DNA from 2 places in the Proteus sp. MB838 genome. Region 2 is predicted to be linked to the other one. Evidence: predicted binding sites of a transcription regulator. Region 2 holds the regulator's gene; the other holds the start of a gene.
The links. Region 2 encodes PhoB, which activates phosphate uptake and scavenging genes when phosphate is short. Its sites were predicted from a motif close to CTGTCATAAAACTGNCNNAT; they were not measured.

Region 1 (22,514 bases), on a different contig from region 2:
CCATTTTTATCGAAATTTATGTTTTATCGTTTTACTCTGTGTCGCCATCTCGATTTTGGAGGGTTTTTATCATCACCTCACGCTACTGCTCAAAGAGCAAGTAGCATATTCCAATTTAGGGCATATCGAAATTTATAAAAAAGATAATAAACAGGATATTACTGATAAGAAAGATTATTTGGAAATAACCAATGCTGAAGAAATCATCCATTTATTAACTTATGATAAGCAGTTATTAGAAAAAATTCAGGTAATTTCACCACAAATTATTTTTTCAGGCATGATAGAAAATGTTATCAATAAAAAAACAGTATTGTTTTCTGGCCTAGCTATCGAGCCTAAGTCATTATTAACCATAGGAGCATACGATCTAACTGTTTCAGGGAGTGAATTGTCTCATGTCAGAAGAACAGAAATCACGATAGATAAGTTTATTGCTGATGCTATAAATATAAACTATGGGGATTTAGTTAATGTTGTATTTATTCATAATAATGAAAAAATGGTATTACCAACTTATGTACGTGGTATTTTTAACACACAAATAAATAGTTATCCTTATGCCATGATCAAAATTCCATTAGAAACACTACAATATATAAAAAAAAGTAAAAGTGTCTCAAAAATAAATATTCTATTAAAAAATGTGCATGATATGGATAGCGTAATAGCTAAAATAACAAGGATTAATAAAGAAAAATCTTTAAATTTGCAAGTGATCCCTGTTATTGAGAGACAAAGTTATATTATTTCTATTGTGACATTCTTTAAGTGGTCAATGCTATTATTGTATAGCATTATTGCTATTTATTATTATTTTTTAGTGAATAAAATCATTATCATCACTATCAAAAAAGCTATTGGTGATCTGTTCGAATTTAATCGATTAGGTATTTGGCGAGGTAGTTTTTCTCGATTATTTATTTTATTGGCTATTTTTATGACTATAACAATTTCTATAACGATATTATTAATTAATCAGCTATTATCTTGGTTGATTAATTTGAAACAAATCAATATTTCTTTATCTGATAATAATAGCTATTCATTAATGATCCCTTGGCTATGGCAATATGATGCTATGTTTAAAATCCCTCTATTATTATTTTTTTCCGCAACAATCGCTTCGTGTAACTCTATTTTTAAAGTTAGCCACTATTTACAAAAATATCAAAAAAATAATATTACTATTTAGGAGTATGGTCTATGCCATTGAGAGAGAAAAAGTATCACCAAAATCAAGAGAGCATTTTATTTTTTCCAGGTCAGGGTAGGCCTTATTTAGGTATGGGAAATAGGGTATATCGTGACGTTCCATCAATAAAAGAAGTATGGAATTGTGCGAGTGAAATAGCAGGGTTCGATGTAAGGACGGTTTGTTTAAAAGGGCCCATGAATAAATTGGTACAAACCTGTTATCAGCAAGTGGCGTTAACAACTATCAATATTGCTTCTCTTTATTTACTGCGTGAGCATTGTTGTGTGAATGAGGCGGGTTATTCAGGGCACAGCGCTGGAGAATATTCAGCGTTATTTGCGGCGAACGTACTGGAACTTGAATCTGTCTTTAAGTTAATTAGTTATCGCGCATCTATCATGCAACAGCTCGCTAAGAATAACAAAGGGGTAATGTATGTTGTTAAAAATTGCTCTTATCAGACGTTATCAACATTGATCGACCAGCAAGATCTCGCCACAAAGGTGAATATTTGCTGTGATAACAGTGAACTTCACCAAGTTATTGGGGGGGAGTATGCAAGTGTACGTAAGGTTGTTAATCAATTAGCTAATATGAAAATAGAAACGAATAAATTAGCCGTTAATGGTGCTTGGCACACTGAATTGATGAGCGAAGGGAAAAATTTACTTGCTCACTTTTTACAGACAATCCCTTTTTCAATCCCAGATAAACCCCTAGTGATGAATGTTTCTGCTGAGATTGTTAGCGATATTGAGACAATTAAACAGAATTTAGTTAATCAACTCACAGAAACCGTAAGATGGACAGCAACTATGGCGCTATGGTGTCATTTAGGCTATCACAATTTTATTGAACTTGGTGATAGCAAGTCATTGTATTATTTAGCGAAAAATTCACATACGCTAAAAGATAAAAATATATTGCATGTTAATGATTATATTTAATTATCTTATATAGGAGCAATTATGTTGCCTAATTATCATTATTATATGCAAGCGCATCATCATACTATGCTAACACCTATTTATATCGCCTCGATAGTATTAAGTTTATGCTTTATTAATAATTATAATGAGTTAAGTTTTTGGTTATTATTTATGGGTAACTTTGCTATTTTTATTGTCATCTTACTCAGTGCAGTGATGAATGAGCGAATATATTGGCGATACTGTCTCTTTTCTGAAAAGTTTTATTTAAAAAATAATAATAAAAGCGATATAAAAAGGACGATAATATCACGTTATTTTACTGTTTTTTCGTTAAGCTATATAATTGGGGTTATAATAATATTTCTTGTTACCTCTTATTTAATCGAGATTGTTTTTGATAGCCAAATATATATTATTATTTTTCTTGGTTTTTTCTTGTCACCATTAATGATATGGTTTTTTATGTATTTTTTGATCAAGTTTTATGTCAGTTGTTCAATTCATTATTTGAATAACTTTTCTTTATATAGCCGTGAGAAGAAAAAATTTAACATATCCTATCTTATTGTTAATGAGGTTTTTTTAAGTTTACTTGTTAATTTTCCTATTGTTTTTCCGCTCCAGAACAGTGCTACTTTCTCGTTAGAGCAAGGTTATCTTAATATTGAGTTTATTGTTGCATTAATCATTCTTTTATATAGTGTTCTGTTTGTTATGCTTTTTTTATCGAAGGCGAGTAAAATTAATTACCTAATGGGGATGATTATCTGTTATAGCTTTGAAGAAGATTTTGCTGAGGTAAAAAAAAGAGGCCTGTTTTGCCGTGTATTATGGTTTCTGATTTTGATCCCTTTAGGTACATTGTTACTCTGTTTATTATTCTATTTGCTGAATATAAAAGAGAATTTCTTTTTAATTTATTCGGTGAGTTTATCTTTAGTTATTTATCTTTATTTTATTGAGCGGAGAAATAAACTCTATCAGGAATTTATATTAGCATTTGATATGATCTTACGTTTAAAAGCACTAAAAAATTTTAAGGAGTAAGACATTGTGATGGTTATTATTTAATCCCCTAATCAATATTATTAGGGGATGAATAAGTTAAATAATTTTTTCACTCAGTGAAGGCTTTTTATTAGGGATAACATATTGCCAAAAAGAGCGTTTTTCTTTTTGGGTGGTAAATAATTTCCCCACTCGGTTGGCAATTAACTCTAATGAAAAACAGAGCACAAAGTAAATAAAGGCAACAAATAAAAAAACTTCCATCGGGTACACCATGCTGCGATTATTAACTTGTGTTGCTAAGAATGAGAGTTCACCGACACCTACAACATAAGCGAGGGAAGTATCTTTAATTAAGGCTATCCATTGATTGATAAAAGAGGGCACCATCATACGTAATGCTTGTGGTAACACGATATACCAAAGCGTCTGCCAGCGATTAAATCCTAATGATAAACCTGCTTGCCATTGCCCTTTGCCAATAGCGAGAATACCGGCTTTAACACCATGAGCGATATAAGAGGAGGTAATAAGTGCTAGAGCACAGATCACAGTGGTTATCTCAGGAATTTCCATTCCTAATACCACGGGTAATAGAAAATAGAGCCAAAAAATCAGCATAATGACCGGAATAGCACGGAAAAAACCTAAAAAAGCGGCAAATAAGTTAACCCATACCCCTTTAAGCATGGCGAGAGCGATCCCCCCAAGCGTCCCTAATATAATAGATACAATACCGGCGATCACACTAATAAATATAGTTAAAGCCGCACCTTCTAATGGCCCATCAGGATACGCGCCAAAAAGTAGATACTGCCAATTATCAGCAATAACAGTAAAGTCCATATCAATATCCTTGCGCTAATTTTCGTTGCTGATGCCATTGCCCCCAAGCTTCCATTAATGCAATGGCAGCGATATACAGTATGGTGGCGACGCCGAACGCTTCAAAAGTACGCAATGATTCAGTTTCAACTTGCCTTGAAGCATAAGAAAGCTCTGCGACACCTATGGCCATAGTGAGAGAGGAGTTTTTGATAATATTCATATATTGACCCAACAATGGCGGAAGGGCGATACGAAAAGCTTGCGGTAAAATGACATAACGCATGGATTGCCAGTGGGTTAATCCTAACGCTAAAGCTGCATATTTTTGGCCTTGTCTGACTCCCTGTATTCCTGCTCTTAGCTCTTGGGCAATAAAAGGTACAGAGTAAAAGGTAAGCCCAATAATACCGGCTAAAAATTCAAAAGAGGGCCAAGAGAGCGTTAAGCCAAATAAAGAAAGTTCATGTGGGGTGTTAAGCCATATCATGGCCGTTTGTGGCAATAGTTCACCAGAAGCAAAATACCAAAAGAAGAGCTGAACCAATAATGGGGTATTACGAAAGAGTGAAGTATAAATGGCCGCACACCAACGTAATGGCGCGATATGGCTATCATAGGCAGCACTGAGAAGAAAACCTAGTAATGTGGCAATAATGATAGTCCAGAAAGAGATAAGCAAGGTGATTAAAAAACCTTGCCACAGCCAACTTAAGTAGTGAGGCTCAAGAAGATAGTGAGAAAGAAACTGCGCAAACATAATTATTACCTATTGCAGACGCCAAACCCCGCAGTAGCGGGGTTGGTGTTTTATCAATAAATCATCGCGATGAATTAAATCGTTATTTGCTCTACCATTAGGATTGAGGCGCTTGCTCAGAAAGTGGGGCAAACTTAAAGTCACCACGAGGTTGAGCGGACTTAGTATCTGGGCCAAACCAACGATTATAAATTTCGTCTGCTTTGCCTTCTTTCTCTAATCTTAATAGCGTGTTATTAATCTCGTTAATTAAACGCTGTTCACCTTTAGCTGCGGCAACGGCTTGATATTCTCGTGTAATACTAAAGGGCGATATTTCAAAATCAGCTTTGATTTTCTCAGGTAAATTAGCTAATAACCCTACTAATTTAGCATCATCTTGGGTTATCGCTTGTACATTGCCATTGCGTAATGCGGCAAACGCAAGAGGGGTATCGTCATAGGAGATGACTTTAGTTTCAGGATAGCGTTCACGTAAGGTAATTTCCTGTACGGTGCCTTTGTCAGCCCCAATGCGTAATGACGCAATTTGCTCAGGGCTGGTTAATACGCCTTTGCGCGCGATAAATTTCTGTCCAGTAGCAAAATAAGGTACAGAGAAATCGACTTGTTTTGCTCGCTCTTCGGTAATGGTGAAGTTGGCGGCAATTAAATCGACTTTTTTGGCGCTAAGTAGTGGAATACGGTTAGCTGGGTTAGTTGGACGTAATTCCAATTTTACCCCGAGATCTTTGGCAATTTCATTCGCAATATCTGCATCATAACCTGCCAATTTTTTGGTTTGTGGATCGATAAAACCAAACGGTGGGTTACTATCAAAAATAGCAATGCGTACCACACCTGCCTGTTTTATATCGTCTAATTTATCGGCTTTTGCCAGACCAGAAAAAAGCACTGAGCCAGCAATTAATGCCGTTGCCAAAACACGTAATTTCATTATTCACCCCAAAAAAAGTATTCTCATTGTTATGTTGGCTATCACGCTATCAAGTTGTTCTAAGTTCATAAAATAATAAAAAATGATATGGATATGCTTTTATAGAATAAGTTAAGGAGAGATAGTGACTTTATAAACATAAATAAAAAAACAGAGGCAAATAATGCCTCTGTTTCAGAGCGTAAAGAGAGTGAATAAATTATTTAATTAGCAGAATGACTATCATCATTTTTTGTCAGCATTCTTTCTACTTGGTCACCCCCTAAATGACGGAAGTCATGACCCTTAACGTAGTAGAAGATAAACTCACAGATATTTTGGCAACGATCGCCAATACGTTCGATAGAACGAGCACAGAATAATGCCGTCAGTACGCTCGGGATAGTGCGAGGATCTTCCATCATATAAGTCATTAATTGACGAACAATACCTTCATATTCGTTATCAATTTTTGCATCTTCACGATAGACTCGAATAGCTTCTTCTAAGTCCATACGAGCGAAAGCATCAAGAACATCATGGAGCATTTGTATCGCATGTTGGCCTAAGGACTCTAAACTTACTAGCAGTGGTTGATGTTGATGTGAAAATTTCTCAAGGGCCGTTTTACAGATTTTTTCTGCCACATCACCAATACGCTCTAATTCGGCGATAGTTTTAGAAATCGCCATAATAAGGCGTAAATCACTGGCGGTGGGCTGACGTTTGGCAATGATACGCATACAGGCATCATCAATGGCAACCTCCATCATATTGACTTTTTGATCACCTTCAATCACTTCATTGGCTAATGCTTGGTCTTGGTTATGCATTGCGGTAATGGCTTTTTTTAATTGCTCTTCAACTAAGCCACCCATGACCATCAGTTCTGTACGGATATGCTCTAACTCAGCGTTAAATTGACCAGAAATATGTTTATTGTGGTTTAAATTATCCATGATTTGCCTCGTTATCAGCCATAACGCCCAGTGATGTAATCTTCAGTTTGCTTCTTCGCTGGACGAGTAAATAATGTATCCGTATCACTGAACTCGATTAATTCACCCAAATACATAAATGCAGTGTAATCAGAACAACGTGCAGCTTGCTGCATATTGTGGGTGACGATCACCACGGTATATTCGGATTTTAGTTCACTGATAAGCTCTTCAATACGACCTGTAGAGATAGGATCGAGTGCAGAGCATGGCTCATCCAGTAATAATACTTCAGGACGGATAGCAATACCGCGTGCGATACATAAACGTTGCTGCTGTCCCCCAGAAAGACTATAGCCACTTTGATGTAATTTATCTTTGGTTTCATTCCATAATGCGGCTTTGGTCAGCGCCCACTGAACGCGTTCGTCCATTTCAGCGCGAGACAGTTTTTCAAATAAGCGTACACCAAAAGCGATATTGTCATAAATCGACATTGGAAATGGTGTAGGTTTTTGGAATACCATGCCTACTTTTGCGCGTAATAGCGCAATATCTTGCTTATCTGTCAGAATATTGTTGCCATCTAACAAGATTTCACCTTCAGCACGCTGTTCGCCATAAAGCTCATACATTTTATTAAAAGTACGCAGTAAAGTGGATTTACCACAGCCAGAAGGGCCGATAAATGCCGTTACTTTATTTTTGGCAATATCTAATGAGATATTTTTCAGCGCATGGAACTTACCATAGTAGAAGTTCAAGTCACGAACTTGGATTTTGTTTCCAGCGTTATCATTAGCCATAGTCATTCAACGTTCTCTCTTGCTTAACTTTCTGCGTTAGCCATGCTTATTTTTAGCAAACAGCACGCGCGCGATAATATTGATAAATAGAACACAGAGGGTGATCAGTAATACGCCAGCCCAAGCAAGCTCTTGCCATTGTGAGAAAGGGCTCATGGCGAATTTAAAGATAGTCACAGGTAAGTTGGCTATCGGTTCGTTTAGATCTGTGCTCCAGAATTGGTTAGATAGTGAAGTAAATAGCAGTGGTGCTGTTTCACCCGCAATACGCGCAATCGCTAATAATACGCCCGTGATAATACCTGATACGGAGGCTTTTAACGTGATTTTAGCGATCATCTTCCACTTGGGCGTCCCTAATGCATAAGCTGCTTCCCGTAAGCTATCAGGGACTAACTTCAACATATTTTCCGTGGTGCGAATAACAATAGGTATTTGTAATAACGCTAATGCCACAATACCCGCCCAACCAGAAAAGTGCTGCATTTGTGCCACCACAATGGTATACACAAACAGTCCAACAACAATCGATGGGGCTGATAATAAAATATCGTTGATAAAGCGTATGACTTCCGCTAACCATGAACGACGTCCATACTCAGCAAGGTAGATACCCGCTAAGATCCCCAAAGGAGTACCAATGACCGTCGCCCATAAAATAAGTAGACCACTACCCACAATGGCGTTAGCTAATCCGCCACCATCGGTGTTAGGGGGTGGCGTCATTTCTGTGAATAAGGCCCAAGACATGCCATCAAAGCCTTTGGTTACTGTAGAAAACAAGATCCACATTAACCAGAACAGACCAAATGCCATGGTAGAGACAGATAAAAACAGTGCGATACGGTTTTTTTGACGACGCCAAAGTTGGCGTTTATGGCGTATATGCAGTTCTTTTTCTGTTTGAACTTGTAATGAAGAAGAGGATGTTTTAGCCATCTTAACGTGCTCCTTCATTCTTAGATAAACGTAGTGTCATAAACTTAGAAATCGCAAGGACGATAAAGGTAATGACAAATAAAATCAGACCTAATTCCATTAATGCAGCGGTATGAAGACCTGTTTCTGCTTCGGCAAATTCGTTGGCTAATGCAGAGGTAATACTATTGCCCGGCATAAAGAGTGATGCAGAGTCTAACTGGTAGGTGTTACCAATAATAAAGGTCACAGCCATAGTTTCCCCGAGCGCACGACCTAATCCAAGCATCACACCACCTATCACACCGTTTCGGGTATAAGGTAAAACGATATTCCAAATCACTTCCCATGTGGTACAGCCGATACCGTAAGCGGATTCTTTCATCATCACCGGGGTCTGTTCAAATACATCACGCATTACAGACGCGATATAAGGGATGATCATAATTGCGAGGATAACCCCTGCTGCTAATATACCGATACCAAACGCAGGACCAGAGAATAACTCACCGACAATAGGGACTGATGAGAGCACATTGCCAACAGGCTCTTGGAAGTATGTGGCAAAGAGCGGCGCAAAGATAAAGAGTCCCCACATACCATAAACGATACTTGGAATAGCGGCTAATAACTCAATAGCGATACCTAATGGGCGCTTTAGCCAATTGGGTGCCAGTTCTGTTAAAAAGAGTGCAATACCAAAACTCACCGGAACCGCAATGATCAGGGCAATAATTGAGGTAACGACAGTACCGTAAATTGGTACTAAAGCACCGAATTCCTGTGCGGGTGGATCCCACTCTTTCGTCCACAAGAATGACAGACCAAATTGTTGAATACTTGGCCATGAGGCGAAAATCAGTGAAACAATGATACCTGCTAAAAGCAAAAGTGTAATTAACGCAGCTAGTCGAACTAGTGCGCTAAAAATAACGTCCCCTCGTTTACTCGGGGCCTTTATTACCGTTGTATGCTCGGCCATAAAGCCTCTTTAATTTATTACCCCCTGTGTTGCAGGGGGTGAACGTTAATCTATTTTTTAATGGTAACCCTTTGGTTAGTAAATTGGTTTACCATTACTGTCTTTGATGCTTGTTTTCCAAGCGGCACGAATTTGTTCTACCACTTCTTTTGGCAATACGGCGTAATCAAGATTTTTCGCTTCATCATTGCCTTTTTCATATGCCCAGTTAAAGAAATTCAGTACTTCTTTTCCTTTAGCCGCATCTTTTTGCGTTTGATGCACTAAAATGAAGGTAGTAGAAGTAATTGGCCAGGCATTTTCGCCTTTTTGATTCGTTAGGTCTTGTGCAAAGCTCTTACTCCAATCAATTTTTCTCGCTGCTGCGCTAAAACTATCGGCAGTAGGAGGAATAACTTCGCCATCTGCAGTGACTAATTGAGTATATGCAAGATTGTTTTGTTTTGCGTAAGCGTATTCAACATAACCAATTGAGCCTGGTAGACGTTGAACAAAGGCTGCGATGCCATCATTTCCCTTACCACCTAAGCCTGTAGGCCATTTAACGGTAGAGCCTGCGCCTACTTCATCTTTCCATGCGCTATTTACTTTAGATAAGTAGCTAGTAAAAACGAATGATGTGCCTGAACCATCAGCACGACGAACAACAGCAATGTTTTGGTCAGGTAGATTGAGTTTTGGATTTAGTTTAGCTATAGCAGGATCATTCCATTTTTGGATCTTGCCTAAGTAGATATTCCCGATAGTCTCACCGTCTAAGACAAGCTCACCGGATTTAATACCTGAGATATTGACTGCCATCACCACACCACCGATGACAGTTGGAAATTGGAATAAACCGTCAGCCTTGAGTTTTTCATCAGCTAATGGTGCATCAGAAGCACCAAAATCGACAGTATTAGCAATGATCTGTTTTACACCACCAGAAGAGCCTATGCCTTGGTAGTTAACTTTGTTGCCAGTTTCTTTTTGATAGCTATCTGCCCATTTTGCATAAACTGGAGCAGGGAACGTTGCGCCAGCACCAGTCAGTGAGGTCGTTGCCTGTGCAGAAAGAGCCGTCATTGAAAGTGCAGCGGCAATGACACTGGTCAGGGTGGTACGCATCAGTTTCATAATCCCTCCTGTGGGATAGGTAGAATAACTTTTCGACATCTATCAACTTCGGTTACGGTACGCACAGACAATAGGTCAGTTAGATGACAATTAAATGTCTTAATTGTGACAGTTTTATGACAAAGCAGAAAAAGAGTGAAAATAATGCATAAAAATAGGTGAGAAAAAATAAGAAGGGCGTTAACGTTAAAAAGTGAGGATATTAATCATCTTCGTCTTCTTGCACTTTTAACGGAAAGTTGGCACGGATCAGTAACCCGCCTTTCGTGCTATCGCCGAGTTCGACAAAGCCACCATGGGCATCCATGATCCGACGAATAATAGATAGACCTAAACCCGCACCGGTTGAACTTCGTGCTTGTTCCCCTTGAACAAAGGGTTGGAATAAACGTTGTCTATCTTCTTTGGCAATGCCTGGACCATCGTCTTCAACTTGAAACCAAGCATATTCTTCATTTTGATTACTTGTGATGCTTATCCAACCATGTCCGTAGCGTGTGGCATTAACAATCATATTGGTAAGCGCCCGTTTGACGGCAATTGGGTTTGCTGTGATATTGATAGGATAAGGGTATAAATGCTCTTCGCTGACTTTACCTGAGTTAGATTCAGCGCAGATCACTTCTCGCAATAGACCATTCATATCACATAATTCTAAAGACATCTCTTTGCCTGTGCGCATATAGTCTAAAAATTGACCGATAATGGCATCGCAATCTTCAATATCTTTATTGATAGAATCAGCAAGATAACTATCTTCAGGACTCATCATTTCTGTAGCAAGACGAATACGCGTTAACGGAGTGCGTAAATCATGGCTTACCCCGGCCATCACCAGTGTTCTATCATTATCTAATGAACGAATATCTGATGACATTTGATTAAATGCTCGAATAATTGAACGCATTTCAGCAGTGCCTGATTCAGGTATTGGTGGAGGGATCACCCCTTTACCAATGCGTCGTGCTGCATATTCAACTTCATGCAATGGACGATTTTGAAAACGGTTATATAACCAGAAAAATGCCACTACGATGATGATAAAAATAATGGCTTGCCGATAAACGGGTAATAAGAAATTTTGCCCTAATTCGGTAAGTGGTACGCGTATCCATAGCGTGGGTGAGAGTTGGGTATTAATCCATAAAATAGGATACTCTAGGGGGTTTTCTAGCCAAATCGTCGTATCACTATTGAGATAATCCGTCATCTGCTGGCTAAGTTCTAAATCTTCTCTTGCCCATTCTAAACCAGCTTTTAAAGCGGCGTCTTTATCAAAGAATGAGATACCTAACTCGTTGTAAATTTTATTACGTAGAGCGGGAGAAATTTTAAGTGGGGTGCCATCGACTAAGATCAGTTCTTCCGGTACTAGCGTACGAATTTCATACGCTAATACCTTATTAAATTGCTGGAGGCTTGGCCCGACAATAAGTTGCTGTACAACAACATAACTGGCTATCAAGCTAAAAAAAAGTAATGAGATAACCAGAAATAGAGAGCGAGTGAGCTTATTGTGGGGTGAAAGCCTCAGCCTTCTCATTATGATACGCTCGTTCCATCAGGTACAAAGACATAACCCAGTCCCCAAACCGTTTGAATATAGCGAGGATGGGTGGGATCTTCTTCAATCATGCGACGTAAACGAGAAATTTGCACATCAATAGAACGCTCCATCGCACTATATTCACGACCTCGCGCCAGACTCATTAATTTATCACGTGATAATGGCTCTCGGGGATGTGAAACAAGGACTTTTAATACGGCAAATTCACCACTGGTCAAAGGCATATGTTGATCTTCGTGGAACATTTCCCGCGTACCGAGGTTAAGCTTAAATTTACCAAATGAGACAATCGCATTATCTTGTGAAGGTGCTCCCGGTAGTTCGTTGGCTTGGCGACGAAGCACCGCACGAATACGGGCTAATAGCTCTCTTGGGTTAAATGGTTTTGAGATATAATCATCAGCACCAATTTCAAGTCCGACAATTCTGTCAACTTCTTCCCCTTTGGCAGTCACCATAATAATAGGGATAGGATTGTTTTGGCTTCTCAAGCGACGACAAATAGATAAGCCATCTTCGCCAGGAAGCATTAAGTCGAGGACAATAAGATGGATAGATTCGCGAGTAAGTAAACGATCCATTTGATCGGAGTTTGCCGCGGTGCGGATTTGAAAACCCTGCTCTGTCAAATAGCGCTCTAATAGTGAACGTAGACGTAAATCATCATCCACAATCAGCACTTTATAACTGTCTTGCATCTTTAAGCTCCCGAAGTGCAAATGCTTTTATTAGCGAATTCTATCATTGATAAGAATATTAAACCAAAAACAAAGAATAAATATTAATGATTTATAGGCAAAACTTGTTCTGACTTTGTATCTTAGAATATCACACTATTTATTTATCTTATTCCGAATAATATTTGATAGATAATACGCAGTAATTAACGATGCCACCTGGCGTTTGCACGCTAACTTCATCATCCACTTTTTTACCGATCAGCGCTCTCGCGACAGGGGAATCAATAGAAATCCACTGTTTTGCTGGGTCAAATTCATCAGGGCCGACTAGTCTAAATGTCTTAATGTTCTCATCATCGTCTTCAAGGGTTACCCAAGCGCCAAAATACACTTTTCCTTCTTGACGAGGATCTGGGTCAACAATTTTTAATTCATCAAGACGTTTGGATAAAAAACGAACTCGTCGGTCTATTTCACGTAATCTTTTTTTACCATAGATATATTCAGCATTTTCCGAACGGTCACCTTGAGCCGCTGCTTCAGAGACCGATTGAGTGACGCGAGGACGCTCTTCTTTCCAAAGATATTTTAGCTCTTTATCCAAGGCATGCCAGCCATCACGAGTAATATAGTTACTTTTTGCCATTACCAATAAATACGATCATCAACATTGAATTTCATACAGATACTATAGCGCGAATCACAGAATAATCTGTTATTTTCCTCATAAATGTCATGCTTGGCCTATAATAAGCGGAATTTTTTTCTTATTGCGCGTGTATAATAGCCATCTTTTTTAACCACTCCTCTCGGTAGGTAAATATATTATGAATGAATCATTAAGCCGAATTATTGCACAAGAGCTATCAGTAAAGCCCCAGCAAGTACTTTCGGCCATTACGTTACTGGATGAAGGGAATACGGTGCCTTTTGTGGCCCGTTACCGAAAAGAGGTAACTGGTGGGTTAGATGATACTCAGCTTCGTCAATTGGAAACCCGCCTGAGTTACTTACGGGAACTCAATGATCGTCGCCAAACTATTTTAAAATCAATTGAAGAGCAGGGGAAACTCACAGAAGAATTACGCTCTTCGATTAATGAGACGCAAAGTAAAACAGAACTTGAAGATCTCTACCTTCCTTATAAACCGAAACGTCGTACTCGTGGGCAAATTGCAATTGAAAATGGCTTAGAGCCATTAGCTGATTTGTTATGGAATGAACCACAACATACTCCTGAAGACGCAGCAAGTGCATATATCAACCCTGAAAAAGGAATAGATGATAGTAAAGCAGCCTTAGATGGGGCTCGCTATATCTTAATGGAACGTTTTGCAGAAGATGCTGGATTATTAGCTAAAGTTCGCCAATATTTATGGAAAAATGCGCATCTTGTTAGCAAAGTTGTTGACGGAAAAGAAGCAGAAGGCGCTAAATTTAGCGATTATTTTGATACTCATGAGCCGATTGCTCATGTACCTTCTCACCGTGCATTAGCGATGTTTCGTGGTCGTAATGAAGGTATTTTGCAGTTATCACTTAATCCTGATCCACAATTCGAAGAAGCCCCCAAAGAGAGCTATGGCGAACAGTTGATTACGGAGCATTTAGGTTTACGTCTTAATAATCAACCTGCGGACAGTTGGCGTAAAGCCGTTGTCAGTTGGACTTGGCGTATAAAAGTGTTAATGCATCTTGAAACTGAGTTAATGGGTCAGTTACGTGAGAAAGCGGAAGATGAAGCCATTAATGTGTTTGCACGTAACCTAAAAGATCTCTTAATGGCCGCACCTGCAGGTATGCGAGCTACGATGGGGCTAGATCCTGGTTTACGTACTGGGGTTAAAGTCGCGGTGGTGGATAGTACCGGTAAGCTGATTGCGACAGATACTATTTATCCTCATACCGGACAAGCGGATAAAGCCGCTGCTAGTGTAGCGGCATTATGTATTAAGCATAATGTAGAATTAGTGGCGATTGGTAACGGTACTGCATCACGTGAAACAGAGCGCTTTTTTGCTGATACAGTAAAACGCTACCCAGAAGTTAAAGCACAAAAAGTGATCGTGAGCGAAGCCGGGGCATCGGTTTATTCGGCATCAGAGCTGGCAGCGAAAGAATTTCCGGATCTGGATGTTTCTCTTCGTGGCGCTGTTTCTATCGCTCGTCGCTTACAAGATCCATTGGCGGAATTGGTAAAAATTGACCCTAAATCTATCGGGGTGGGTCAATATCAGCATGATGTGAGCCAAACATTATTGGCAAAAAAATTAGATACTGTTGTTGAAGACTGTGTAAATGGTGTCGGTGTTGATTTAAATACAGCCTCTGTACCGCTATTGACGCGAGTGGCGGGGCTTAGCCAATCTATTGCTCAAAATATTATTGCTTGGCGTGATGAAAATGGCCGTTTTGTGGATAGAAAACAGTTACTCAAAGTGGCGCGCTTAGGGCCTAAAGCGTTTGAGCAGTGTGCGGGATTTTTACGTATTCGTGATGGTAAAAATCCACTTGATGCCTCAACGGTTCACCCTGAAGCCTATCCTATTGTTGAAAATATCTTGCAATCAATACATCAAAAAATTGATCAAGTCATGGGCAATAGTGCATTACTTTCACAAATCAATGCCAGAGAATTTGTCACCGAGCAGTTCGGTTTACCTACCATTAATGACATCTTAAAGGAGCTTGCTAAACCGGGGCGTGATCCTCGACCTGAGTTTAAAACAGCCACCTTTGCCGAAGGTGTTGAAACAATGAATGATTTAGTCAGTGGTATGATATTGGAAGGTACTGTAACTAATGTGACTAATTTTGGTGCCTTTGTAGATATTGGGGTACACCAAGATGGATTAGTGCATATTTCATCACTGTCGGATAGATTTGTTGAAGATCCCCATACTGTGGTAAAAACCGGCGATATTGTGAAGGTAAAAGTCCTTGAAGTCGATTTACCGCGTAAACGTATTGCGTTAACCATGCGTTTAGATGAAGTGGCTGCTGATAGTGATCATAAACGCCAGTCAGTGACTAAGGATAATGCTTCTAAACATAGTCGCGGGCAAAAACCGACCAGAAACCGCCAATCAAATACGGGTAACAATGCAGGTAATAGTGCGATGAGTGATGCATTGGCCGCAGCATTTGGTAAAAAACGCTAATATCTTATAGGCAGCCATCAATCTCAACGTGAAGTAATAAATTGTATTACTTCACGTTTCATAACTATTCACTCAATCTATGGTTTGATGAATAAAAAGCCAAAAGTAATCAGCAATTAAATTATTTTGTTAATATAAAATATACTTTTAGTCTTTTGTCTGAGTCTGCTTTTATCTAACTTAAGGTATATTGCTAATATAATAGATAGAATATGACGTATTTTATCTTTATATTCATTTGTTGTTTCTTTTATCAACATTTTTCTATTTTCCCTATGGGTGATTAATTTTATATTAAAAATAAGTTGATCCCATTATTAACCTTACTACTGTTATGGTTTAATGGCGGGTAAAATAGAAACGTAAATTAAAATTTATCTTATTTTATTGTTCGTCATAGGATTTGCACAACAAAAATCAATGACGATAGGTTTATTTCACCGATATTGGATGATGAAAATGACATTTAATAAATTATCATTAGGGGTAGTTTTACTTTCTGCTTCATTACTAGCAGGTTGTGCCTCAGAATCTTCTCGCTCTTTAGAGGTTGCTAAAGTGGCTACCTATAATACGACTTACTCAGGACCTAAGAGTGCCATTGCTATTGGTAAGTTTGATAACCGTTCTAATTACATGAATGGTATTTTTTCTGATGGTGTGGATAGATTGGGTAATCAATCTAAAACGATTTTAATTACACATTTACAACAAACAGGCCGTTTTAATGTTTTAGATCGCGCTAACTTAACGGAGTTAACACAAGAAGCGAAGATTAAAGGCCAAAGTCAGCAATTAAAAGGCGCAACTTACGTTATTACTGGTGATGTGACAGAGTTTGGTCGCAAAGAAGTAGGTGATCGCCAACTATTTGGTATCTTAGGACGTGGAAAAACCCAAGTTGCTTATGCCAAAGTGAACTTAAATGTTGTGAATGTGAATACCTCTGAAGTGGTGTTCTCTACGCAAGGTGCGGGGGAATACGAGCTTTCTAATCGTGAGATTGTTGGTTTTGGTGGCACAGCAAGTTATGACTCAACACTTAATGGTAAAGTGCTTGATTTAGCCATTCGTGAAGCGGTGAATAATTTAGTTGTAGGGATTGAAAGCCATGCTTGGCAGCCTGAGCAGTAACCCCAATTTTATAAGGATATAAAAATGTCAAAATCATTGCTGGGGTTGCTATTTGCCTCGTTGTTATTGGTTGGGTGCCAAGCGCCAAAGCCTCTTTATAACTGGGATAGTTATCAAACGGTGGTATATCAATATTATCAACAAAGTGAAAGTGATCCTCATGCGCAAATCGATGCATTGAAAAAAAGCATCGAGGTTGCCCGAGCAAAATCATTAGGCGTTCCACCGGGGTTACATGCACATTTGGGCATGTTATATGTGACCACTGGCGCATTAGACTTAGCCATGAGTGAGTTTGATCAGGAGAAAACTCTTTATCCTGAATCAGCAAAGTTTATGGATTTTCTGATGAAAAATAAGGGAGCACAAAAATGAATCGCATTTTAACGTTAGTTTTTGTGGCATTTGCTTTTGTGTTATCAGGATGTGCAGAGCCAGTCAAAACAGACTATACCGCCTTTAAAGCAAGTAAACCAAAAAGCATTTTAGTGCTGTTACCTAAAAATCAGACTCCAGAAGTAGAAGCTGCCCATAGCTTTTTATCTCAAGTGACTTATCCTTTGGCGGAAGCTGGCTATTATGTTTTTCCTGTCGCGGTTGTTGAAGAGACCTTTAAACAAAATGGTTTGTCAACGGGAAGCGATATCCAAGCGGTGAGTCCTAGTAAGTTACGTGAGATTTTTGGTGCGGATTCTGTGCTCTATTTGGATGTCACCCAATATGGTACTTCTTATCAAGTGATCGCCAGTGAGACGCGTGTCAGTGCCAGTGCTAAATTGGTTGATTTACGTAATGGTGCCTTACTGTGGAGTGGACATGCCAGTGCATCGAGTGCAGAAGGGGATACAGCATCGAATGGTTTGGTGGGCATGTTAGTTTCTGCAGTAGTGACTCAAATTGTTGATACTATTGCAGATAAAAGTCACGAAATTGCAGGAGTAGCAAGTGTGCGTTTACTCTCTGCTGGACATGCCAATGGGATCTTATATGGTCCTCGCTCTCCCCACTATGAAAAAGAGGGACAATAACAGTTTGTTATAGTGATTACTCTTTTAAAAGACGCGGTTTATATTGTAAATATAAGCCGCGTTTTTATTTATCTATTATAAATAATAATTATTCTTATTTATATTGGGTGATTTTATCTGCATTTTATATAAACAGCGTGCGACTACTGATTTGAGAGTGAAACATTAAGGGGGGGAAATGATATATCGCAGAGAACTAACCATCCTTGGTTGATTGTCCATTTCCTTCCGTGGCGCATAATCCTTAATTCGGAATATATAAAGAGACGATTAAATAAGAGAAATATCAGAATGAATGCGAAAAGGTAATGGGGAGTGCTATCTTTCCTTGTAATATAGCGACCTTTATTCTTTTACTGAGCCTCAAATTTAAATCAAAACACGACTTAATTGGATATTAATCAATGTTTAAATATAGAGTATGTAATATTATAAATTAGGTAAAGGGCTAATTATCATTATAATTATAACTATCGAATTATGAGAGAATAAAAATATAATAAAATTAATAAAACGATATATTTATTTATTTTAAAGTGTATTTTGAGTAATATATTTTTTTTAATGTGTTATAAAAATAATCGAAAAAAGATGTGTCATTAAAATGTGCTACTAACATATTGAATAAACTTAAATTATTCATAAATAAATTTTAACAGTAATACTATTTCCGTTTAATGTGATCTATATCATATTTTTTACTTGAGTGATTATTTACAGATAGAGTGAAAAGATCAAAAACAGGATCTTTTTTTCTCTCGTGTTCAGTTAAGCATTTATTGGTTACACTATTATTTCTGGTGGTCATAATGTCTGTTGGCTGGTATGGCACATCGGCGGTTCACTTTTGGAAGGTAGAAGCATGTCAGAACAAACAATTATTTGGGATCTTGACCTGATCCATAAGTATAACTATTCAGGTCCGCGCTACACATCATACCCAACGGCATTGGAATTTAATCAGCAATATAGTGATGCGGATTTCGAACAAGCAACAAAGCGTTATCCCGAACGACCTCTGTCACTGTATATTCACATTCCTTTCTGCCATAAGTTATGTTATTTCTGCGGTTGTAATAAAATTATCACGCGCCATAAACATAAAGCTGATGAATATCTTGATGTTTTAGAAAAAGAAATTATTAATCGCGCTCGCTATTTTAAAAATAGAAAAGTGACCCAAATGCATTGGGGGGGCGGTACTCCCACTTTTCTTGATAAACAGCAAATTAGTCGCTTAGTCGCCTTATTAAGACAACATTTTCATTTTGTGGAAAATGCTGAGCTCTCTATTGAAATTGATCCCCGTGAGATTGAGTTAGATGTTATTGATCATTTACACAATGAGGGATTTAACCGCCTAAGTATGGGGGTGCAAGATTTTAATAAAGAGGTGCAACAAAAAGTTAATCGTGAACAAGATGAAGCATTTATCTTTTCATTAGTAGCAAGAGCGCGTGAAGTGGGCTTTCATTCTACCAGTATTGATTTGATCTATGGGCTACCTAAACAGACTAAAGAAAGTTTTGCTTTTACGTTAAAAAAAGTGATTGAATTGTCCCCTGATCGCTTAAGTGTGTTCAATTATGCACATTTACCTAATTTATTTGCCGCACAACGTAAAATTAAAGATGAAGATTTACCACTTGCAGAAGAAAAGTTAGAGATCTTGCAAGAGACTATCACCACACTCACCACAAATGGTTATCAGTTTATTGGTATGGATCACTTTGCTAAGCCTGATGATGAATTAGCGGTTGCACAACGCCAAGGTATTCTACATCGTAATTTCCAAGGATATACCACTCATGAAGAGTGTGACTTATTGGGAATGGGCGTTTCAGCTATCAGTATGCTGGGTGATCACTATGCGCAGAACGAAAAAGTGCTAAAAGAGTATTATGCTCGCGTAAATAGCGAAGGGCATGCGTTGTGGCGTGGACTCTCTCTAACTCATGATGATTGTATTCGTCGCGATGTTATTAAGACCTTGATTTGTAATTTCCATCTTAACTTTACTGAGATTGAAAATCTATATCAGCTTGATTTCCAAGATTATTTTAAAGAAGACTTAGCATTGCTTGCACCAATGGCAGAAGATGGATTGGTGGAGATCAGCGCAGAAAAAATTCAGGTCACTCCAAGAGGACGTTTATTGATCCGTAATATTTGTATGTGTTTTGATACTTATTTACGTAATCAAATGCGCCAACGCCAATTCTCTCGAGTGATTTAGTGGGCAAAAATAAAAGGGAGGGGAGTGACTTAAAACTCCTCTATACCTAACTCTTTTAATTTACGTGTCAGCGTATTTCTTCCCCATCCTAATAAACGTGCAGCATCTTGTTTATGGCCTTTTGTATAGGAAAGCGCACTGAGTAGTAAGGTGCGCTCAAATTGCGGTAGAGCATCATTAAGAATATTTTCTTTGCCTTCACTGAATACCTCATCCGCCCATAATGAAAGATGTTGTGACCAATGTTGAGAGGAGACTCGAGGTATCGATTTGCTCTTCTCATCTGATTGGCGGATCTCTTGAGGTAAATCTTGCGGCATAATCTCTTGGCTAGCGGTCATAACCGTTAACCAACGACATACGTTTTCTAATTGTCTGACGTTACCTGACCAGTGGTATTCCATCATGCAATGTAAACTTTGCTGGTGGAGCACTTTGGTTTCAACACCAAGCTCTCGAGCGGTTTTTTGGAGAAAATAACGCGCTAAGCTTGGAATATCTTCTGTTCTATCACGCAGTGGAGGTAATTGAATACGTATTACATTGAGTCGATGGTAGAGATCTTCACGAAAATCACCTTCCATTACACGTTTTTCTAAGTCTTGATGAGTCGCGGCAATAATACGTACATCGACTTTTACAGGGGCATAACCGCCAACACGATAAAATTGACCTTCAGCCAAGACGCGTAATAAGCGGGTTTGAATATCCAGTGGCATATCGCCAATTTCATCAAGAAAGAGGGAACCGCCATTTGCTTGTTCAAAACGACCTTGGCGTACTTGAGATGCACCAGTAAATGCCCCTTTTTCATGACCAAAAAGTTCTGATTCAATTAAGTCTTTGGGAATAGCCGCCATATTGAGTGCAATAAAAGGGGCTTGTGCTCTCGGACTATGGCGATGAAGAGCATGTGCAACTAATTCTTTACCAGTACCCGACTCGCCATTGATAAGCACACTAATTGATGAGCGAGAAAGGCGACCAATAATGCGATAAACCTCTTGCATCGCAGGGGCTTCGCCAATCATGTCAGAGACAGATTGAAGGTTATTTTCTGTTGTATTAGGTTGTTTTTGCTCTCGATAGTGCGTAATAGCACGATGAATGAGTGCAAGTGTATCATCAATATCAAAAGGCTTGGGGAGATAATCAAATGCCCCTTGCTGATAAGCATTTACCGCGGCATCAAGATCAGAATGCGCTGTCATGATAATAACCGGCAACGTAGGGTGTTGCTCTTTAACGCTTTTTAATAGAGATAAACCATCAATATCAGGCATACGAATATCTGATAATAATACATCGGGAAGTTCACTATTGAGTGCACTGAGGACGTCATTAGCGTGTTCGAAGGTTTTACATGTAAGGCCTTCTCGTGTAATAGCTCGCTCAAGCACCCAGCGAATAGAGCTATCATCATCGACAACCCATATATTTCCTTTTTGCATTGGTTATCTCCTATTTTATTGGCAAGTAAATAGAAAACTCGGTATTTCCCGGCCAACTGGTAAACTCAATTTTACCGGCGTGTTGGTCGACTAAGCTACGTGCAATGGATAAACCAAGGCCATTTCCGCCTTCTCTGCCACTGACCATCGGGTAAAAAAGCGTGTCTTGTAGATGAGGAGGAATACCCGCGCCAGTATCAATCACATCAATGCGAGCCACTAGTCGATGACGTTCACCCTGCAGTGTGACTTGGAACGCTGTTCGGGTTCGCAAAATAATAGTTCCCCCAGTTTTCTCCACTGCCTGTAATGCATTGCGGGTAATATTTAACAATACCTGCTCAATCTGATCCGGATAGTGTGAAAGCTCAGGTAGACTAGGATCGTAATCTTTGAGTAAGGTGACATTTTCAGGGCATTCTAATGTGATAAGTTGTGCAACACGCTCTACAACATGATGAATACTCTGAAAGGTTTTGGTGCCGGGATGTTGTGGGCCGAGTAACCTATCCACAAGCGCTCTTAGGCGATCGGCTTGTTCAATAATGACTTGGGTATACTCAGTCAGCGCAGGATCAGGTAATGATTTTGCTAATAATTGAGCCGCCCCTCGTAATCCACCGAGTGGATTTTTAATTTCATGTGCCAGTCCCCTAACCAATTCCCTAGCCGCCATTTGTTGTGCTTGTTGTATCTGCTCTTGGCTTAACCGGCGTTGACTATCCATAGGCGCCAGCTCCAACAAAATGTGTTGCTCGGAAATAGGCTGGGCACTGAGCGACATAGTGTGTGATTGGTTATTAATAACCAAAATCACTTCGTTATCAGTGAAGCTTTGCCCATTTGCTAATGTTTCAC
Region 2 (9,659 bases):
GCTGTGGGTGATTTATTGATATCTAAAAATTTTAACCACTTACATCAAATTATTAGAGCTAGTCTTTAACTGATTGATTTTCATTGCTCTTATTACCATATCTAAACTCAGGTGCTAGCTGACTTATTCCTAAACCCCCCGCTTTTTTCACTTTTATTTGTACCGGAATACGCTCTTTCATCGCTTCAACATGACTGATCACACCAATAATTTTGCCAGAAGCATTAAGGCTATCTAAGGCATCTAAAGCAATATCTAGTGTATCAGGATCGAGAGTGCCAAAGCCTTCATCTAAAAAGAGTGACTCAATTTGCGTCTTATTACTGACTAAATCAGATAACGCTAAGGCAAGGGATAAGCTGACTAAAAAACTCTCTCCACCAGAAAGTGTACGTGTATCGCGTAGAGCATCTGCTTGCCATGTATCGGCAATCTGTAATTCAAGGCTACCTGTCGTTTTGCGTTGTAAAAAGTAACGACCATGTAGTTTTTCTAAGCGACGATTAGCCAGATAGATAAGATGGTCGAGGGTTAACCCTTGGGCAAAGCGACTAAATTTATCACCAGATGCAGAGCCAACTAACTCATTTAAATAACTCCAATCATCATAATGCGCTTGCTGTTTGGCTATTTGCGCTAATAGTGTTTGTTGCTCTATCCGTTTTTCATCATCTTGGCGTAATTGTATTTGCAGACTAAATAGTGTTTCTTGCAACGCTTTGTGTTGCTTTGCTAAGTCGTCTAAATGGATATTACATTGCTCAGCAGTACATTGGGTTGAGAGTAATGGTTGTTGTAATAAATGTTGTTGATAGGCTTTTTCTTGAGTCTCAAGGCGCGTTTTTTCTTGTAAAAGTTTATCAAGTCGCTGTTTTTGCTGCTCTTGTAGACGTGTTCTTTCCTCTACCGATAATAGAGAGGCTAAAAAGTCATTTTCATCGGCAAAAAGACTCTCTTTTAACGCGTGTTGATAGTGTTCAGTGGCTTGTTGTGCTTGTGTTATTGCTCGTTGTAGGGCTTTTTCATTCTCTTGATATTGGCCAATTAATTGATTAAGTCGGTTTTCTAGTTGGTTTTTTTCTTGAGTATATTGCTCAATCTGGGTTTGTAAAAATTGGCTATGTTTATCAAGTTCACTACGTACCTGCTCTACAGATTGTGAACCAAATAAGGCTTGTCGTTGATCCTGCCATTGTGTTTGTTGGTGCTGTTGTTGGCTTAATTTTGCTAATAGCGCCTCAAGTTCAGCCTGTTTTTCTGCTAAATAACGTTTTTTTTCATTTTGCGTCACTTGCTGTTCACGTAGGCTTTGTTGTAATAGCTGAAGCTCTTTTAACTGACTTTGATATTGCTGGTGCTCTTGTTGACGAGCTGCCAACCATGGCGTGAACTGCTCAAATTCAGGGAGTGTATAGCCTTGTTTTTCAATCGCTGACTGAATATGTTGTGCTAATTGTTGTTGCTGTTGGTGCAAGTGCTCGCTTTGTTGCTGATAGGTTTTGATTGTTTTTTGCAAATAATCTAAATCATTTTGCTGTTGCTTAACCGATTGTTGTTGTTGATTAAATTGCTCTTTTGCATTGAGAAAATGCGTATTCTTTTGATGTGTTTGGGCTTCTAATTGCTGATAACTGTCAAGTTTTTCTGTGAGAATAAGCTCTTGCTGATTTAATGATTGTTCTAATGTCAGTAAGTTATCTGCATCATCAACTAACGGTAAATGGTGTGCTTGTGCTAACGTCTGCCACTGTTGGGTCAGTACGCTATTCTCTTGGGTTAACTGAGCGATATTGTCACTCAAGGTGCTATTTTGTGAGCCATAGTTTACCAGTTGGGTTCGCTGTTCGGCTAAGGTGATGGTGAGTGAATGCACCTGCTGTTGTAATGCTTCTAAACGTAGCTTTGTCTCATCTGGTTTGATGTCATGATAGGTTTCTACATAAGGATGCTGTGTTGAGCCACATAGAGGGCAAGGTTTATCTTTCAGTAAACGTGCACGCTCTTGCTCATATTCGGCGACTTTTTGTAGCAAAAGATAGTTGTCATTTAAATCTTTAAGATGTTGTGCTTTCTCTTTTAGTGCCAGATCATTTTCTGCAATCGTTTGGGTTAGAGTTGCTATTTTTTGCTGATTTTCACTCAATGTAGTTTGATAATGTTGCTGCTCTTTGCCATTACGTTGTAATTGAGTGTGTAAATTTATAATTTTTGCCAATGCATTTTTTTGCAGATTAATTTGTTGTAATCGCGGTTTTATTTCATCGGGTTTGTCTGCTTTTTGACGCGCTTCCAATTGTGTTTGATAAGATTGTAGTTGCTGTTGCTGTAAATTAAGTTGCTCTTGTTGGGTGGCTAATGTTTGGGTAGCTTGTTGTAATGCTTTTTCCAAACTTATGACTTTTTCCTGCTCTGCTGTTTCTCGTTTTTGGTTGGCAAGATATTGGTTTGATATTTCATTATATTGCTGAAAATAGTGTTGCCATAAGGGTAGATTTTCCGCAAGTTGTGCATGATAGGCGTGTTGTGTTAAGTCGTTATTTAATTGATTAACTTGTTGTTGTGTGGTGATTAATTTTTTCTCGGCTAACTGAGAATGTTGCAGATATTCAGCGCATATTTTTTCTAATTTATGCTTGTGTTGGTTATTAGTACTAATTTCTTGTTGTAACAGCACCAATTGATTATCTAAAGGCAGTACCTTCTCACGAATTAACTGTAAAGTGTGCTGTTTTTTCTCATGATGCGTTTTTAATTGTTCATGAAAGTCTGCCAATTTTTTATTGATAGGTAGACTTTGCTGTTCAATAGCCTGTTTTTCTGTTTTTAAGCTTGTTAACTGTGTTGCTAAATAGTTTTGCTCTGTAAGACGACGATTTTTTTCATCATAAAGAGGGCGAATTTTTTCTGCTGGCTCATTTTTTTCTAAGCGTTGAATATCGGGTTGAGCAATAATTAATGCCTGTTGAGCCTCATAGAGTCCCGCTTGGGCTGATTGTTGTTGCTGCTGAATTTCTAGCGCTTTTTCTTGCCATTGCTTAGCAACTTGGTATTCCTGTTGCTCTTTTTGTAACCTTGTTACTTGTGCTTGAATATTGGCTTGTTGTGTTAATAGCTCTTGGCGTATTGTTGCATCCAATAATGCCATCATTTGAGCTTGTTGTTTTAGCGTGTTTAAAGCCTGCTCTTCTTCGCGCCAATGTTTAAAAATTGTTTGTGAAATATGGCGATAGATATCTGTACCAGTAAGCTCTTCAAGTAGCTCTGCACGAGATTTATCATCAGCGTTGAGAAATGCAGCAAATTGCCCTTGTGATAACAACATGGATTTAGTGAAGCGATCGAAATCTAATCCGGTGATCGAGATTATTTTTTCTTTTACTTGGCTAATTTTATTGGCTAAAACTTTATCTTCACCGCCTAAACGATTAATTTTTGCTAACTCAGCCTGTGGGGCTTGTAAGTTTCTCTCTTCTTTATAATTAGCACGACGTTGTTCCCAAAATGCCCGATAGGCAACCCCTTTAACTTCAAATTCCACTTCAGCTAAACATTCTGCAGTGTGACGAGTCATTAATTCATTTTGAGATTGGGTTACTTTATCTAAGCGTGGCGTTCTGTGATATAAGGCTAAACTAATTGCATCTAAGAGCGTGGTTTTACCCGCACCTGTCGGGCCTGTAATGGCAAATAGCCCATTGCTAACAAAAGGCTCTTGATCAAAGTTAATTTTCCATTCGCCTTTGAGTGAGTTAATGTTTTTAAAGCGCAGACTTAAGATTTTCATCGTGCGTTGTTATCCTCTTGCTCTGCCATTTCAACCGCTTGCTTAAAGAGTGTGGTTAACCGTGTTTTGTCTTCCTCGGTTTCAAACTGGTGTTGAGCTAAGCGCCTTTCAAATACATCATATACAGTCAGTTCAGTTAGGGTTTCTTTCTCATTTTGCATCAGTGCTTGACGTTGTTTTCTCGCTCTTCTTAATACGATCACTTCAAAGAGTGGCGATTGAGTTAGCTCTTGAATACGGGTTTGAATATCACTGAGATAATCTTGAGTTGAAACTTCAATATCTAGCCAAATCGTGGTATCCATTTCATTATATTGTGTTGCTAACTTTTCGAGTTGTGTGGCAATTTCTTGTAACGAGCCTGAAAGAGTGCGTAATAGCTGAAACTCAGGGATGGCTAATAGTGTCATTTCCGCTAACTTATCTTGCTCAAAATCGATAAGACAAACACTTTTCTGTTGTGCACTTTCATCAAAACTTAATGGAATAGGTGAACCACTGTAGCGAATATGACCCGATTTATTGACGCGCTGTGGGCGATGAATATGACCAAGGGCGATATAGTCAAATGGAGGAAATAGGGTTGCGTTAAAGGCTTCTAATGTGCCGATATAAATTTCACGTACCGAATCGCTAACACTGGCGCCAATCGTTGTCAGATGCCCTGTGGCAATGATAGGGATGTTAACATTGAGTTGTTTTCGTAAGTCGAGCGCGGCTTGATATTGGCGTTGATAATAATCTGCGATCGCTTCTTTTAAAGCGCCCTGTTTGTCTGCTCCCGATTGCCCACTTTTGCTATTTATCATATCTCTAGGGCGTAAATAGGGGATTGCACAAAGTAATGCTCCAGGTGTGTGATTTTTTTGATAAAGAATAATAGGGGCTTGTGGGGTTTCAGTGTGAACATTAGCAATGACGGTGGTATTTAAACACGCTAACAGTGATTTAGATTCATTTAGCGTTGCCACAGAATCATGATTACCCCCTAAAATAATCAGTTGGCACTGAGTATCTCTTATTGCGACGACAAATCGATTATAAAGCTCTCGGGCATAACTGGGGGGGAGCCAGTATCAAAGATATCCCCTGCAACAATAACTGCATCAACTTGTTGTTCACGGATTTGCGCTAATAGCCAATCGAGAAATTGTTGGTGCTCTTGGGCGCGAGTTTTTGTAAAAAAATATTGTCCTAAATGCCAATCTGAGGTGTGAATAATCCGCATTGCTATCCCTTAATGTTAACTGCCGTCAGTATGGCGCACCTTACTTTTTTAGTGAAAATCCACCTATGAGCTACGTATTTTGAGTGAAATTACACCAATTTTAGCCTTATTTACCTTAATAATGACACTGTATTCCAGTATTGTCATAGTCAGTCATAAATCTGTCATAAAAGTGCCTCATAATCATTATGACCCTCTATATAAATAACACAGGATAGAGTATGGCAAGGCGTATTCTTGTTGTTGAAGATGAAACCGCAATTCGAGAGATGATCTGTTTTGTATTAGAGCAAAATGGTTTTCAGCCTATTGAAGCTGAGGACTATGATACTGCATTGAGTTTTCTGATTGACCCTTACCCTGATCTGGTTTTATTAGATTGGATGATCCCCGGAGGCTCGGGTATCCAAGTGATTAAACAGATGAAGCGTGAAAATAATACCCGTGATATTCCTATTATTATGCTAACAGCAAAAGGGGAAGAAGAAGATAAAGTCAAAGGTCTCGAAACAGGTGCAGACGACTATGTGATTAAACCTTTTTCGCCTAAAGAGCTGGTGGCTCGGGTAAAGGCTATTTTACGACGATTGTCACCGATGTCGGCAGAAGATGTGATTGAATTTAATGGATTAAGTCTTGATCCTGTTTCACATCGAGTTACCAGTCAAGATAAACCCATTGATATGGGGCCTACCGAATTTAAACTTCTCCACTTTTTTATGACCCATCCCGAACGTGTATATAGCCGAGAGCAGTTGCTAAACTATGTTTGGGGCACCAATGTTTATGTCGAAGATCGTACTGTCGATGTACATATTCGTCGATTGCGTAAAGCTATAGAGCAAGATGGCCATGACCGAATGATACAAACGGTACGAGGAACGGGATATCGTTTCTCTGCTCGATTTTGAGTTGATAAGGGAGTAATTAACTGGTGTTAGAACGACTCTCATGGAAAGCCCTCGTGTGGGGGCTATTTCTATTTTGTTTACCTGCCTTTGTATTATCACTATTTATCGGCCACCTTCCTTGGTTGCTCGTGGTCTCATTACTGAGTGCCTTGATATGGCACGCCTATAATTTAATGAAATTATCTAAATGGTTATGGCTCGATAGATCGGTATTACCCCCAGAAGGGAAAGGGGGCTGGGAGCCTATTTTTTATGGTATACGACAAACACAGCAACGTAACCGTAAACGCCGTCGAGAATTAGGTGATTTAATTAAGCGTTTTCGTAGCGGGGCGGAGAGCCTACCAGATGCCGTTGTGATGATCACTAATGAAGGAAATATCTTTTGGTGTAATAGTCTTGCTCAGCATCTTCTAGGCTTTCGTTGGCCTGATGATAATGGACAAAATATTTTTAATTTATTGCGCTATCCCGATTTTTTACATTATTTCACCGTCGCCGATTTTAGCCGCCCTTTAACTATTGCATTAAATAATGGTGCTATTGTTGAATTTCGGGTGATGCCTTATGCGGATGATCAACGTTTAATGGTTGCTCGCGATGTGACCGAGAAGAATAAGTTAGAAAATTCGCGACGTGATTTTTTTGCTAATGTGAGCCATGAATTAAGAACACCTTTAACGGTTATTCAAGGCTATCTTGAGATGATGGAAGAGAATACCGCAGAAAACCCGGCTGAACATAAAGTGATTAAGACCATGCAAGAGCAAGCAAAGCGTATGGACTTATTAGTACAACAACTGTTACAGCTTTCACGTATTGAATCTGCGCCTCATATTGATTTGAACACGGTTGTCGATATGCCTGCGCTATTAAGCGTGCTTGAGCATGACGCGCACTCATTAAGCCAAGAACAACAAAATATCATCTTTGATATTGACCATAAATGGGCTGTTCGTGGTAATGAAGAGCAATTGCGTAGTGCCGTATCTAACCTTGTCTATAACGCCATAAATCATACCCCTGAGGGTACGACTATTCGCGTGAGTTGGAAAAAAGTACCACAAGGTATGTTGTTTAGTGTGTCAGATAATGGGCCGGGTATCAGTGCTGAACATTTAACGCGCTTAACCGAACGTTTTTATCGTGTAGATAAAGCGCGCTCCCGCCACACCGGTGGTACAGGGCTTGGATTGGCGATTGTCAAAAAGTCCTTACAACATCATCACTCAATACTGAATATTGAAAGTAAAGTCGGTGTAGGAAGCACTTTTTCTTTTATCATGCCGCAAACATTGTTAACAGAAAAAAAATAATTTCGTTTTTATTCTTATTTTATTAGTACCTTTATTACCTATTTTTAAAAGAGGTGATAAAGGTATTTTTGTCATATACCCATCAAATCAATATCAATAAAATCTAATATCGTAGCGTTAAATTTTAATATTATTAATTAATGGGAACTTTAATTGATGGCTAGATTGCCGTTTGGTGAGTGAAAAATATACAAATCATATCGGGGATAATTGGCGATATATAACAGTTATCACTGGCCTGAAAAAATACTTTAGATGATTATTCTGCTTTTTAGATCAGCTATTGCCTTTTTTCATTATAAAAGTTTTACTTGTGAGCAGTTATCGGCGCTTTTTTCTATTTAATATGTAATTGCTCTGTGTAAAATGATTATTCTTAAATATTATTCTGAATAACCCATCATGAAGCAAAATAGATACTGCTGATATTTTTGTTGTATTTACTTTATATAGTAAATGTAAATTAACCATCTAATAACGATATATTAACAAATCTTATGGCACATCGATTAACTTCCAGAGACATTCTGGCATTAGGTTTTATGACTTTTGCTCTATTTGTTGGAGCAGGGAATATTATTTTTCCCCCGATGGTGGGGTTGCAATCAGGGGAGTTTGTTTGGACTGCGGCCATTGGTTTTTTGCTAACCGGAGTTGGCTTACCTGTGCTAACAGTGGTGGCATTAGCGAAAGTGGGAGGGGGAATTGAAGCATTAAGCACCCCCATTGGTAAATCTATGGGACTTTTATTAGCAATAGTCGCTTATCTTGCTGTCGGCCCTTTATTTGCCACCCCTCGAACCGCAACGGTCTCTTTTAAAGTTGGCATTGCCCCTTTAGTGGGTGATAGTGATATTGCCTTACTTATTTATAGTGTTATTTACTTTTTAATTGTTATCGGTATTTCACTGTATCCGAGAAAATTACTTGATAGTGTTGGTCACATTCTGGCACCGATTAAAATTTTAGCCTTAGCTGTATTAGGTTTAGCTGCGCTATTTTGGCCAGCAGGAACGCCGATCCCCGCTACACAAGCGTATCAAGATATGGCATTTACCCAAGGTTTTATTAATGGCTATCTTACCATGGATACGTTAGGCGCGATGGTCTTTGGTATTGTTATTGTCAATGCGGCCCGCTCAAGAGGGATTGATAATTCGTCTTTATTAACACGTTATACTATGTGGGCGGGAATTATCGCGGGTGTGTTATTAACGGCGATTTATCTTAGTTTATTTAAGCTTGGTTCTGCTAGCGGCAGCATTATTCCAGAAGCAAAAGATGGCGCAGATATTTTACATGCTTATGTGCAACATACTTTCGGTAATTTTGGTAGTTTCTTTTTAGCTCTGCTTATTTTCTTAGCTTGTATGGTGACCGCGGTAGGTTTAACTTGTGCTTGTGCGGAGTTTTTTAGCCGCTATTTGCCTATTTCTTATCGTACATTAGTATTGATTTTGGCTGTATTTTCCGCGGTAGTCTCTAATCTTGGTTTAAGTAAACTGATTGCGTTCTCCATTCCTGTTCTGGTGATGATTTATCCTCCTTGTATTGTGATTATTCTGATGAGTTTCACTTTACGTTTTTGGCATAATCCAAGCCGTATTATTGCCCCTGCAATGGCAATAAGCTTATTTTTTGGCATTTTTGATGCCATTAAAGCATCTGATCATTTAAAACATTTATTACCGGATTGGGCGGCTAAATTACCATTAAGTGAGCAAGGATTAGCGTGGTTAATTCCTGTATTAGTGACTATTGTTATATGCGCTATTTACGATAAAGTAGCTGGCTCACAACATAAAAAAGTGATCCACTCTGGGATAAACAAATAAGCTAAAATACATTAAATTAAAATCTAAAAGGGAAACGGAAGTTTCCCTTTTTTACGAAATTAAAGTAAGTGTTGATTTTCTTTTAGGCGATTAGTAAGCGTTTTATCAATATCAGCACGAACGGAATTTGAAACGTCATACTCTTTAGCTAACGATGAGAATTGACTAATAATATCAACAGTATGATGGATATACGTTTGTGCTTGTTGCCAACTTTCAAAACCAGCTATTTCTGCAAGATGTTTGATTATGTTTAATGGTGGTTGTTTACCATGTTAGCTTAAAATTCATCTTGTAATACCTCTTCAATGGTTCTTGGTATACGAGGCTTATTGGCTTTTTTAGGGTCAACAACGGCATAAAGGTTATTTAAATCATCAAGACACTGCCAAAGTAACAGTAGTTGTCGTAATGAAATTTTGCCTTGTAACTCAAATTTTTTAATTGTTGATGCAGGGACGGTACTGCGCTCGGCAAGATGTTCCCGAGACCATTTTTCTTTTTCTCGTCGTTTTCGTAAATGAGTAGCAAAAGCTCGACTAACATCAATATCGGTAAGTAATGAGAGTTTCATTATTAGCTCTA

Region 1: pstS (phosphate ABC transporter substrate-binding protein PstS) is a predicted target of PhoB. The motif match lies at 10,503-10,522, and genes of this name have one in related genera.

What each region holds. Positions count from the first base shown of each region.
Region 1 is NZ_BAABMO010000001.1:36,443-58,956, reverse strand. Features, by position in the region: gene ACYUCW_RS00265 (ABC transporter permease family protein) at 1-1,195, shown strand, start outside; gene ACYUCW_RS00260 (ACP S-malonyltransferase) at 1,207-2,145, shown strand; gene ACYUCW_RS00255 (hypothetical protein) at 2,167-3,177, shown strand; gene ACYUCW_RS00250 (amino acid ABC transporter permease) at 3,235-3,984, opposite strand; gene ACYUCW_RS00245 (amino acid ABC transporter permease) at 3,986-4,723, opposite strand; gene ACYUCW_RS00240 (ABC transporter substrate-binding protein) at 4,821-5,660, opposite strand; gene phoU (phosphate signaling complex protein PhoU) at 5,864-6,598, opposite strand; gene pstB (phosphate ABC transporter ATP-binding protein PstB) at 6,613-7,389, opposite strand; gene pstA (phosphate ABC transporter permease PstA) at 7,420-8,322, opposite strand; gene pstC (phosphate ABC transporter permease PstC) at 8,324-9,283, opposite strand; gene pstS (phosphate ABC transporter substrate-binding protein PstS) at 9,359-10,399, opposite strand; gene envZ (two-component system sensor histidine kinase EnvZ) at 10,602-11,942, opposite strand; gene ompR (osmolarity response regulator transcription factor OmpR) at 11,942-12,664, opposite strand; gene greB (transcription elongation factor GreB) at 12,813-13,292, opposite strand; gene ACYUCW_RS00195 (Tex family protein) at 13,474-15,807, shown strand; gene ACYUCW_RS00190 (CsgG/HfaB family protein) at 16,261-16,941, shown strand; gene ACYUCW_RS00185 (DUF4810 domain-containing protein) at 16,966-17,316, shown strand; gene ACYUCW_RS00180 (DUF799 domain-containing protein) at 17,313-17,969, shown strand; gene hemN (oxygen-independent coproporphyrinogen III oxidase) at 18,832-20,205, shown strand; gene glnG (nitrogen regulation protein NR(I)) at 20,235-21,656, opposite strand; gene glnL (nitrogen regulation protein NR(II)) at 21,667-22,514, opposite strand, start outside.
Region 2 is NZ_BAABMO010000053.1:935-10,593, forward strand. Features, by position in the region: gene ACYUCW_RS16325 (SbcC/MukB-like Walker B domain-containing protein) at 59-3,784, opposite strand; partial or broken gene sbcD (exonuclease subunit SbcD) at 3,781-5,012, opposite strand; gene phoB (phosphate regulon transcriptional regulator PhoB) at 5,234-5,923, shown strand; gene phoR (phosphate regulon sensor histidine kinase PhoR) at 5,947-7,239, shown strand; gene brnQ (branched-chain amino acid transport system II carrier protein) at 7,737-9,074, shown strand; gene ACYUCW_RS16350 (helix-turn-helix domain-containing protein) at 9,355-9,648, opposite strand.